DNA from 2 places in the Sphingomonas sp. BRN-1R genome. Region 2 is predicted to be linked to the other one. Evidence: riboswitches for the same ligand, from Rfam matches in the RefSeq annotation. Region 2 holds a riboswitch; the other holds the start of a gene.
What was found. A riboswitch is a leader RNA that binds a small molecule or an ion and turns the genes downstream of it on or off. The one in region 2 is predicted to bind cobalamin.
Positions count from the first base shown of each region.

Region 1 (5,578 bases), 480 kb from region 2:
ATCCGCCGCTTGGCCTGTGCCGCCTCGCCGGGATCGTTGACGATGAACGGATAGACCACCGGCAGCGCGCCCGTCAGCGCCTCGGGCCAGCACGCCTCGGACAGCGCGACCGCCTTGCCCGGCAGCCATTCGAGCGTGCCGTGCGCGCCGACATGGATCAGCGCGTCTATGCCCCGCGCGCGCAGCCACAGATAGAAAGCGACGTAAGCGTGGCGCGGACAGGCGGAGAGATCGTGATAGTCGCCTGCGCGCGTGGTGGTGTCGCCGCGCTCGGGCTGCAACGCGACGATCGCGCCACCGCGCTCCACCACGGCGAAGTGGAACGCGCCGTCATGCACCGCCGGATCGTCCTCGATCGCGCCCCAGCGTGCGGCGAGATCGTCGCGCAACACGTCGGGCAGGTGCAGCAGCGCCGCGCGATACGCCGCCACCGGCCATGCGAGTCGCGCGGTGCCGAGCGCGTCGGCAAGCCCCTCCCCACGCACGACCGCATAGCCCGCCTGCGCCAAATCGGCGAGGATCGCCTCGGCCGAGGCCAGCGCGTCGAGCCCGACCGCATGCGCCATCTGATACGCCTTGCCCGGATAGGTCGAGACCACCACCGCCAGCCGCTGCGCTGCGACCGGCGTGTGCGCGAGCCGCGTCCACGCCGCGACTCGATCGGCGATCGCGGCGATGCGGGCTGGCTCGGCGCGATGCTCACGCCGGGCGAACTGGAGATCGGCGTCGGGCGCGGACTCGGCCTTGAAGCTCGCCACGCCTGCGAACAGCCGTCCGTCGACCTCGGGCAGGACGACGTGCATCGCGAGATCGGCCGGCGACAGCCCGCGCGCGGCTTCAGCCCACGCCGCCCGATCCGAGGTGGCGAGCGCGACCTGGAACACCAGCACGCCCGCGACGTCGAGCGGGGTGGCATCCTCCTCGCCGCGCGCGGAGAAGGCGGTGGCGTTGACGATCGCGGCGGGGCTGAGCGCCGCCGCCCAGCGCCGCAGCCAGCCGCGCGCGCTCTCCGCCTTGAGCGACGGCGCGAACAGCCCGATCACGTCGAACCCGCGCGCGTCAAAGGCGGCATAAAGCGCCTCGATCGGGTGCAGATCGGCGGCCGTCAGATACGACCGGTAGAACACCAGCAGGATCACCGGCCGCGGCGCCCCCAGCAGGAACGCCGCCGGGCACGTCACGCCCTCCTCCGGCCGCCACGCGCCGACTTCGGCGATCGCTCCTGCCCCCGCGACAGGCGCGACATCGAACCCCGCCGCGCGCGCGAGGTCTGCCAGCGCCGCCTGCGCCGCCACCGCGCCGCCGGTATCGCACAGTTCGGCAAGCCGGCGCAGCGTCTCCACCGGCAGCGTCGACACCGCGTCGAGCCGCGTATCGGCGCGCCCGTCCGCCGGCAGCACCGCCAGAGCGATGCCCCGCGCGCGCGCCAGTGCGCCGAGCTGCTGCAACCCATAGGTCCAGTAGCTTTGCCCGCCGATCAGCCGCACCAACACGCCCTTCGCCCCCGACAGCGTGCGATCGAGGTAAGTATCGACCGACAGCGGGTGCGTCAGCCGGGCGAGGTTGGCGAGCCGCAGCCCCGGCAGCGTCGCGCGCCCACGTCGCCACCCGGCCGCGAACGCGCCGAGATCGCTGTCGGAAAAGGACAGCATCACGAGATCGGCCGGGCTCTGCGCGAGATCCTGCGGCGTGGCCGTCTCGTCCAGCCCGTGAGTCTCGCGAAAGACGACGTGCATGGCGTCAGCCCGCCAGCGCCGCCGTGATCTTGGGTAGGTCGATCCGCCCCTGTTCGGCGATCACCACCAGCCGCGTCGCGCGCGGCTCGCCCACGCGCCACGGCCGGTCGTATTGCGTGCGCACCCGCGCGCCGACCGCCTGGACGAGCAGCCGCATCGGCTTGCCCGCCACGCTGGCATAGCCCTTCACGCGCAGGATGGCGTGCGCGTTCGCCAGCGCCTCGACGCGCGCGGCGAGATCCTCGGGCGCGGCGATCTCGCCCAGTTCAATCACGACGCTGTCGAAATCGTCATGCTCGTGATCGTCCTCGCCGTCGTGGTGCGAGGGGCGTGCGGCGATATCGTCCTCGGCCGCCGCGTTGAGGCCGAGGATCACCGCCGGATCGATCACGCCCTCGATCAGTTCGACCACCGGCAGCGGGCGCGGCGCTTCGGCGGCGATGACCGCGCGCGCCGCCGCCACGCCGTCCGCGCCGGCGAGATCGGCCTTGGTCAGCAGCACCATGTCGGCGCAGGCGAGCTGATCCTCGAACACCTCGGACAGCGGCGTCTCGTGATCGACGCTCGGATCGGCGGCGCGCTGCGCGTCGAGTGCCGCCACATCGGGCGCGAACCGACCGGCGGCGACCGCCTCGGCGTCCGCAAGCGCGATCACCCCGTCGACCGTGATGCGCGAGCGGATCGCCGGCCAGTCGAACGCCTTGAGCAGCGGCTTGGGCAGCGCGAGCCCCGACGTTTCGATCAGGATATGGTCGGGCCGGGGGTCGAGCGCGAGCAAAGTCTCGACCGTGGGGATGAAATCGTCCGCGACGGTGCAGCAGATGCAGCCGTTGGCGAGTTCGATCACGTTCTCGGCCGGGCAATCGGGGATCGCGCAGCCCTTGAGGATATCGCCATCGACGCCGAGTGTGCCGAATTCGTTGACGATCACCGCGAGCCGCCGTCCGCCCGCGCTCCGGATCAGGTGGCTTATCAGCGTGGTCTTGCCCGCCCCCAGAAAGCCGGTGACGATGGTGACGGGTATCTTGAGCAGGTCGGACACGGTTTCTTCCCCTTCGCGCCACAGCGACGACAGGCGGGGGCCGACAGTTCGGCTCGGCACGCGACGACGGGCGGGCGCGGGAGGGCGCTCGTTGCCGCGAACCGATGCAGCCCCAGCCGCACGGTTTCGTCGCTCAGACGGAGAATTACCGTGCCGTGACCATCCCCTGGACCAAGGCAAGAGCGACCAGACGTCGGCAGGTCTCCTGGCTCGCGGGTCGAAGCTCGATGCGCGCCTTCCCAGGCGCGGCGGCCCAGTGGATGCCCGTCGTGCGACGGGCGTTGCGCATCTCGCTCACCGCTTACAGTTGCAGGGACAGCCGCGGCATTGGGGGCGAACCCCCGCACCGCATTCCCATTGAAGCCCCTCGCGGGGCACCGGCGCGATCAGCGAAGGCCGGTCGAACCGGCCTTCGCTGCACGGCTTAGCCCGAAAACACGCGGCTGCCAATTCGCTTCGAAAAGCGGCGATGATCGATGATGTCGGGGTGCGCGAGACGGCGATCAGCCGGCGCGGAGCCGCCGGTGGTTCGGCGGGAGGATGGTGGACAGGGCTGGATTCGAACCAGCGTACGCTTGCACGGGCAGATTTACAGTCTGCTGCCTTTAACCACTCGGCCACCTGTCCAGTTGGGCCGCCAAAAAGCGAGGCGTGCCAATGCCGATCCGAAGCCCTGCTGTCAACGCCCAAGCGCGCGGAAAAACGGCGGAGACTTGCATGCGGGCACCGCGACGCATACCGGACGGCGTGTATTCCGGCTCCGGCCCCTTCCGAGTGGACCCAATATGATCGTCTCCCCCCTCTCCCCCATGCGGGCGCAACGCTGATGGCGCGGCGCGGACATCGCCCCTCGCAGGCGCCCGCCGGCCGCCCGCGCTTCTGGGGCCGCCATGCGGTTACGGCGGCGCTCGCCAATCCCGACCGCGTCGTGCGCAAGATCTGGGCGACGCGCGAGGCGATCGCCAGCCTCGACATCCCGCCGGTGATCCCGATCGTCTATGCCGAGGTCACCGATCTCGCGCGGCTGGTGCCGTCGGACGCGCCGCACCAGGGGCTGGTGGCGGAGGTCGATCCGCTCGAGGACATGTGGCTCGCCGATCTGCTCGAACAGGGCGCGGACGATCGCCGCCCGCTGCTGGTGCTCGATCAGGTGACCGATCCGCACAACGTCGGCGCGATCCTGCGCTCGGCCGCCGCGTTCGACGCGCTCGGCATCGTCACGCCCGATCGCAACGCGCCGCCCGAATCGGGCACGATCGCGCGCGCGGCCTCGGGCGCGCTGGAGCTGGTGCCGTGGGTGCGCGTGGTGAACCTCGCCCGCGCGCTCGACGAGATCGCCGAGGCCGGCTTCTGGCGCGTGGGGCTGGCGGGCGAAGCGACGCAGACGCTCGATCAGGCGATGGGCTTGCAGCGCGTGGCGCTGGTGCTCGGCGCGGAGGGCGAAGGCATGCGGCAGAACACCGCCTCGCATTGCGACGAACTCGGCCGCCTGCCGATCTCGCCGCGGATGGAGAGCCTCAACGTCTCCAACGCCGCCGCGATCGCGCTCTATGCGGCGACGACGCGGGTTATGCCGTGAATTAGGATGCGGAGGGGCCGGCCCCCTCCCCGTTCGTGCCGAGCGCAGTCGAGGCACCTGCGCAGGTGCCTCGACTTCGCTCGGCACGAACGGTGAGGTTCGCGCAGAGGTAACCGGCCAGCGCTCGGCACGAACGGTTCGGGTTGGGCACGAAGGCCTGCGGGCACCGAGCCCAGCGCCGTTCCCCGGCCAAGGCGGGGGTGCAGTTACGCAGCCGTGGCAAACTGGCGCTGCGCTCCTCTACAAGAGTCTTGCCGACTGAACCCGGCCTTCGCCGGGGATTAGCAGGCGCTCAGTTCTCCAGCGTGTGCAGCAGCGTGCGTACGGCGGTGTCGATCTCGCGATCCTTGTCGCGCAGTTCCTCGATACGGCGCACCGCATGGATCACGGTCGAATGATCGCGGCCGCCGAACTTGCGGCCGATCTCGGGCAGCGAGCGCGTCGTCAGCCGCTTGGCGAGGTACATGGCGATCTGGCGCGGGCGCGCGATCACCACCGCGCGCCGCGCGGAGACGAGATCGACCGGCTTGAGGTCGAAATGCGCCGACACCGCCTTCTGGATCTCGTCGATCGTCACGCGGCGTTCGGCACCGCGCAGCACTTCGCCGAGCGTCGACACCGCGAACTCGAGATCGATCGCATCGCCGGTGAGCTGCGAATAGGCGACGACGCGGTTGAGCGCGCCTTCCAGATCGCGGATGCTCGCGGTGATGCGGTTGGCGAGCAGGTCGAACACTTCGGCCGGCACGGTCACGCCGGGCATGTCGGCGAGTTTGCGCGTCAGCACCGCGCGGCGCAGCGCCAGATCGGGCGACTTGATATCGGCGACGAGGCCGCACGACAGCCGCGAGGTGATCCGCGCCTCAACCCCGTCGAGATCCTGCGGGCAGCGATCCGCGCTGATGACGAGCCGCTTGCCCGCGCCCATCACCTCGTTGATCGTGTGGAAGAACTCTTCCTGCGTCGAATCCTTGCCGGCGATGAACTGGAGGTCGTCGATCAGCAGCAGATCGGCCGAACGCAGCCGCGCCTTGAAGCTGTGCGTGTCGCGCGCACGCAGCGCCTGGACGAACTCGAACATGAATCGCTCGGCCGACATCAGGATCACGCGTGCGCCCGGCACCGCCTCGAGATAGGCCGCGCCGATCGCGTGCATCAGGTGCGACTTGCCCTGTCCGGTGCCGCCGTGAAGGAACAACGGGCTGAAGCGCGGCACGCCCG
Region 1 covers NZ_CM173236.1:1,507,756-1,513,333, reverse strand. The annotation lists gene cobN (cobaltochelatase subunit CobN) at 1-1,736, opposite strand, end outside; gene cobW (cobalamin biosynthesis protein CobW) at 1,741-2,778, opposite strand; cobalamin riboswitch at 2,957-3,173, opposite strand; tRNA gene AC3ANX_RS06935 (tRNA-Tyr) at 3,320-3,405, opposite strand; gene rlmB (23S rRNA (guanosine(2251)-2'-O)-methyltransferase RlmB) at 3,605-4,357, shown strand; gene dnaA (chromosomal replication initiator protein DnaA) at 4,650-5,578, opposite strand, start outside.
Region 1: linked by a shared signal. The riboswitch ahead of cobW (cobalamin biosynthesis protein CobW) and the one ahead of AC3ANX_RS09125 (DUF1636 domain-containing protein) in region 2 are both predicted to bind cobalamin.

Region 2 (5,578 bases):
CCGATCGTGCGACCGACATAAACCGCCCAGACGGCGAGCAGCACCGGCGTGACGAGGATCGCCGGCCAGAGGAACGCGGCGGCAACCAGCGCGAGCGTCCACCCGGCGAGATCGACCACACGCACCGCATCACGGAACCGCGCCGCAAGACCGGCATGGAGCGGCGGCAGCCAGCGGGTCCACACCAGCGGCCCCATCCGCGCCGCAAACGGGGTGAGGATCAGCGGCAGCCACGCGCCTGCCACCACCAGCGCGTGCAGCAACACCAGCTTGGCGATCAGTTGCAGCGCGATCGCCACCACGCCGAAGCTGCCGACATGCGGGTCGGCCAGCACCGCGAGCAGCCGGTCGCGATCCTTGTGCGCCGCGCCCGATGCGTCCGCGAGATCGCCGAGACCGTCGAGGTGCAGCGCGCCCGTCACGCCCACCCACACCACCAGCGCCGCCAGTGCGCCGAGCCACGCGTCACCCCGCGCAAGCCACCCCGCGCCCGCCACCAGCGCGCCGATCAGCAGACCGACCAGCGGGAACCAGCGCATCGACGCCGCGAAATCCGCGTCCGTCGCGGTAACGCGCGGGGCCGGCAAGCGGGTGAGGAACTGTACCGCGAGGATAAGGCCGGTCATGGCCACAGCGCCACGATCTGCGCCGAACGCGGCTCGCCAGGCCAGACCTTAAGGCTCAGCAGCCCGGCATAGGGCAGCTCAAACGCCCAGATCTGACGCTGGCCCAAGCCGCACAGATGCGCGAGCGCAGCGCGCATCGCACCGCCGTGCGTCACCACCAGCGTCGGACGCGGCGCAAGATCCGCAACCGCCGCCGCCACGCGCGCGACCAGCGTCGACCAGGTCTCGCCCTCAGGCGGCGCATGCGCGTCGGGATCGTCCCAGAACGCGCCGAGCGCGGCCGCGTCGATCTCGCTCGCGGGCAGCCCGTCCCACACGCCGAAATCGAGTTCGCGCCACCGCGCATCGATCGCGACCGGCAGCGAGAGATCGCCGCCGATCGCCTCCGCCGCAAGGCGTGCGCGGGCGAGATCGGAGCCGATCACCACCTCCACGCCGATCGCGCGCGCCTGTTCGACGCAGGCGGCGATCCCGGCGGCCGTCGGCGCATCATCGGTGCGGCCGATCATGCGTCCGGGCGTCTCCGGCGCGCCGTGGCGCAGCAGGTGGAGCAGGAACGGCGCCATCTACCCGCCCGACACGCCCGCTTCGGCAAAGGTCGCCATGCCGTCGTGCGCCGCCAGCGCCGAGCGCAGGATGTTGGCCGCGACTGCCGCGCCGCTCCCCTCGCCCAGCCGCATGTCGAGCCGCAGCAGCGGATCGAGCCCGAGCGCGGCCAGCAGGCGGGCGTGGCCGGGCTCGGCCGAGCAATGGCCGGCAATACAGTGGGCGAGCACGCCCGGCACCGCCGCTGCGAGCGGCGCGACCGCCGCGCAGGTAATGAACCCGTCGAGCAGCACCGGCACGCGCAGGTCGCGCGCGCGCAGCACCGCGCCGGCAATGGCGGCGATCTCGCGCCCGCCGACGCGCCGCAGCGTCTCGAACGCGGAGGCAGGAGCATCGGCATGACGGGCGAGCGCACGGTCGACCACCGCGATCTTGCGCGCGACCCCGCCGCTGTCCACGCCGGTTCCCGGCCCGACCCAATCCGCACCCGTGCCACCGAAGCTGCGCGCCGCGAGCGCAGCGGCGGCCGTGGTGTTGCCGATCCCCATCTCACCGACGACGAGCAGGTCGAGCCCTGCCGCCACGCTCGCCGCCCCCGCCGACAGCGCGGCGAGGCACTCCGTCTCGGTCAGCGCGGGCGCGAGGGTGAAGTCGGCAGTCGGCCGGTCGAGTTCGAGCGGAACCACCTTCAATTCCAGCCCGGCCGCCGCCGCGAGCGCGTTGATCGCCGCGCCGCCGTTCGAAAAATTTGCGACCATCTGCGCGGTGACGGCCGCCGGGAACGCGCTGACGCCCTGCGCGACGATGCCGTGGTTGCCTGCGAACACCACCACCCGCCCGCGCTCGATCTTCGGCCGTACCCGCCCCTGCCAGCCCGCGAAGAACGCCGCGATCTCCTCAAGCCGGCCGATCGATCCTGCGGGCTTGGTCAGTTGCGCTTGCCGCGCCCGCGCCGCTGCGATAGCCGCTTCGTCAGGCGCGGTGAGCGTCGCCAGCGCAGCATCGAAGTCGGCGACGGTCGCGAAGCTCATTCCGCGATGAACCCGGGCGGCGGCGTGCGCGTGATGAAATGCCCCTTTACCCCCTGCGGCCATTCCTTGAACGGCACGCGGCCATGCTCGCTCGCGGCATAGTGCACCGCATAATCGAGGATCGCGCGCGCCGCCTCGGCATCGGGGGTGAAGCGGCCGAGCACGTAGCCCACCTTGTCGGGCGCGCGCAGGTAGACGGTGCAATGCTCCGCGCAGGCGAACAGGCACGGCATCTCCTGCACCGCGACCTCGACATAGCGCGGATCGGATGCCTGCACATCGCGCAACGCCGCGACCAGCGTCGCCCCGCCGCGCACTCCCTCGACCTCGCGCTCCTCCGCCGAATGGCGGCAGGTGTTGCAGGCGACCACCGCCGGCCCATCCTCTACACGGCGCAGCATCAGACCGCCGCCGTAATATGCGCACAAGGCTTCACCACGAGCACCCCGACAAGGGCCACGCACGAACGGCATGCCTCCAGGCATGCCGCGCCCACGCAGTCCGACCTGTCGCCACTCGGGTTCACACCCCGCCCGCCCGGAACACCCTGTCCGCACGATGGACGACCGCGACGGGCAGGTCTCCTGGCTTGCGGGTCGACACCGGCCGGGCCGCCTTCTCAGGACCGTGAAGATCCCAATGGCATTTGGCCCGGTGGCTCGCCGCTCACAGTTGCAGGGGCAGCCGGGGTTTCGAACCCCGTTCCCTTTTCATCCCCACCGGGGAACCTGTCGCAACCGGCGCGATACTGCCGACCTCGCGATGCGTCAATTCGCGACGCGCGCGGTCGGCACGATGGTGAGCGTGTCCCCGTCGCGCGCGACGGTGGCGGCAATGCCGTACACCGCGCGCAGCCGCGCCGGGGTCAGCACCGCGAGCGGCGTGTCGTCGGCGACAAGGCCGCCATCGTCGATCAGCAGCAACCGATCGCAATAGCGCGCCGCCATCGTCAGATCGTGCAGCACGGTGACGACGAGCGCGCCGCCCCGCGCTTCGGCGCGCAGCAGTTCCATGACGTCGATCTGGTGGCCGGGATCGAGCGCGGCGAGCGGCTCGTCCACCAGCAGCGCGGGCGCGCCGACCGCGAGCGCCCGCGCGAGCAACACGCGCGCCCGCTCACCACCGGAGAGTTCGGTGGCGATGCGGTCGCGCAGACCGGCGACATCGGCGCGCGCCATCGCGGTCTCGACCGCCTGCATATCCGCGCCGCTCAGCCGCTGCATGGGCGCGAGATGCGGCAATCGGCCCAACGCGACGAGACGCTCGACCGTCAGCGGCCAGTGCAATGTCTGCCCCTGCGGCAGGTAGGCGAGTTTCTGCGCCACCCGGCCCCGCGCCATCGTGGCGAGGGGTTCTCCGTCGATGCCGATACTGCCGGTGAAAGGCACCAGCCCGAGCATCGCGCGCAGCAGCGTGGACTTTCCCGCCCCGTTCGGGCCAATGATACCGATCAGCCGCCCCGGCTCCAGCACCGCACCGACCCCGCGCACCGCCGGCTTGCCGCCGAGCATGACGCCCACGTCTTCGAGTGTGATCGTCACCATATCCGCCGCTCGCGCAGCAGATAGGCTAGGAACAGCGGCACGCCGAGGAACGCCGTCACCACGCCGAGCTTCAGCTCGCTGGTGGAGGGGATCAGCCGCACGCCGATATCGGCGAGCGTCAGCAGCACCGCGCCGGCGAGCGCGGAGGGGACGAGGATCGCCGACGGGCTGCGGTCGGTGAGCGGGCGGACCAGATGCGGCACGATCAGCCCGACGAAACCGATCGCCCCCGACACCGCCACCGCGCCGCCCACCCCGATCGCGACACCGAGCAGCAACCGCAACCGGACGCCCCGCAACTCGACGCCGAGCGCCCGCGCCCCGTCCTCGCCGAGCGTCAAGGCATCGAGCGCGCGGCCGTCGTACAGCAGCAGCGCCGTGCCGACCGCAATGCACGGCAGCGCGATCCAGACGTGGGCGAACGCGCGGTTCTCGATCGAGCCGAGCAGCCACGTCATGATCTCCATCGCCGCGAACGGATTGGGCGACAGGTTGAGCGCAAGGCTGATCGCCGCCCCCGCCAGCGTCGAGACGGCAATGCCGGCGAGGATGAGCGTGAGCGGGCTTTCCGATCGCCCCGCCAGCGCGAACAGCAACCCCAAAGCGACGAGCGCACCAAGGATGGCGAGCGCGGGCAGCACCACCGGATGCAACTCTCCCAGCCCAAAATAGATCGCACACACCGCGCCGAGCGCGGCAGCGTTGGACGCGCCCAGCACCGACGGTTCGGCAAGCGGATTGCGCAGGTAACCCTGCAACGCCGCCCCCGCGAGCCCGAGCATCGCCCCCACCGCCAGCCCGAGGATGGTGCGGGGCAAGCGCAGTTCGAGCACGATCGACGCGGCGACCGCATCGCCATGCCCGGCGAGCGCCGCGACCACCCGCGCCGGCGCAAGCGACACCGCGCCCAGCGCCAGCGACGCGAGCGCTGAGAGCAGGATGAGCGCCGCCAGCCCGGCGATCAGCACGGTGCGCGGCAGCGTCATGCCCTGCCCACGCCCGCGCGCTTGTGTCCCCGCGCCGCTCGGCTATGGACCCGGCCATGTCGCGCCGTCGCTTCCTTCCGCTCTTGCTGGCGCTCGCCCTCGGTACGACCGCCGCCGCGCCGGTCGACGTGCCGCAGCGCATCGTGTCGCTCAACCTGTGTGCGGACCAGCTCGTGGTCGATCTCGCCGATCGGTCGCAGATCGCCGGGCTGACGCGCTTCGCCACCGATCGCGAGATGTCGGCAATCGCGCCGCGCACGCCCGGCCTCCACATCCTCGGCCAGTCCGCCGAGGAGATCCTCGCGATCGACCCGGATCTGATCGTCGGCACCCCGCCGCGTACCGGCGGCATGCTCGCCGCACTCGCGCCGCATCACTACCGTGTGATCGATCTCGCGCCGGCCGATCGCTATGCCGACATCGTGGCGCAAATCCGCCAGGTCGCCGCCGCGGTCGGCCACCCGGAGCGCGGCGCGGCGCTGATCGCGCGGATGGATCGTGCGCTGGCCGCCTTGCCGCGCGTGCCCGGCCACCGCGTCGCCGCCTATTACCAGCGGCGCGGCTATCTGACCGGCACCGGCACGCTGGTGGATGAGCTGATGACGCGCGTCGGCCTCGTCAACCTCGCCGCCAAGCTCGGAAAGCCGGCGCTGTCGCAAGTCTCGCTCGAGGAGATGATCGCCGCCCGCCCCGACTATCTGATCGTCGAGAGCGCGACCGACCGCGTGGTCGATCAGGGCACCGAGATGCTCCACCACCCCGCGCTCGACCGCATCCCGCGCCTGCGCCTGCCCGAGGCGTGGACGGTGTGCGGCAGCCCGACCTATGTGCAGGCGGCGCAAAGC
Region 2 covers NZ_CM173236.1:1,985,896-1,991,473, reverse strand. The annotation lists gene AC3ANX_RS09140 (adenosylcobinamide-GDP ribazoletransferase) at 1-626, opposite strand, end outside; gene AC3ANX_RS09135 (histidine phosphatase family protein) at 623-1,192, opposite strand; gene cobT (nicotinate-nucleotide--dimethylbenzimidazole phosphoribosyltransferase) at 1,193-2,203, opposite strand; gene AC3ANX_RS09125 (DUF1636 domain-containing protein) at 2,200-2,604, opposite strand; cobalamin riboswitch at 2,761-2,950, opposite strand; gene AC3ANX_RS09120 (ABC transporter ATP-binding protein) at 2,971-3,747, opposite strand; gene AC3ANX_RS09115 (FecCD family ABC transporter permease) at 3,741-4,733, opposite strand; gene AC3ANX_RS09110 (ABC transporter substrate-binding protein) at 4,790-5,578, shown strand, end outside.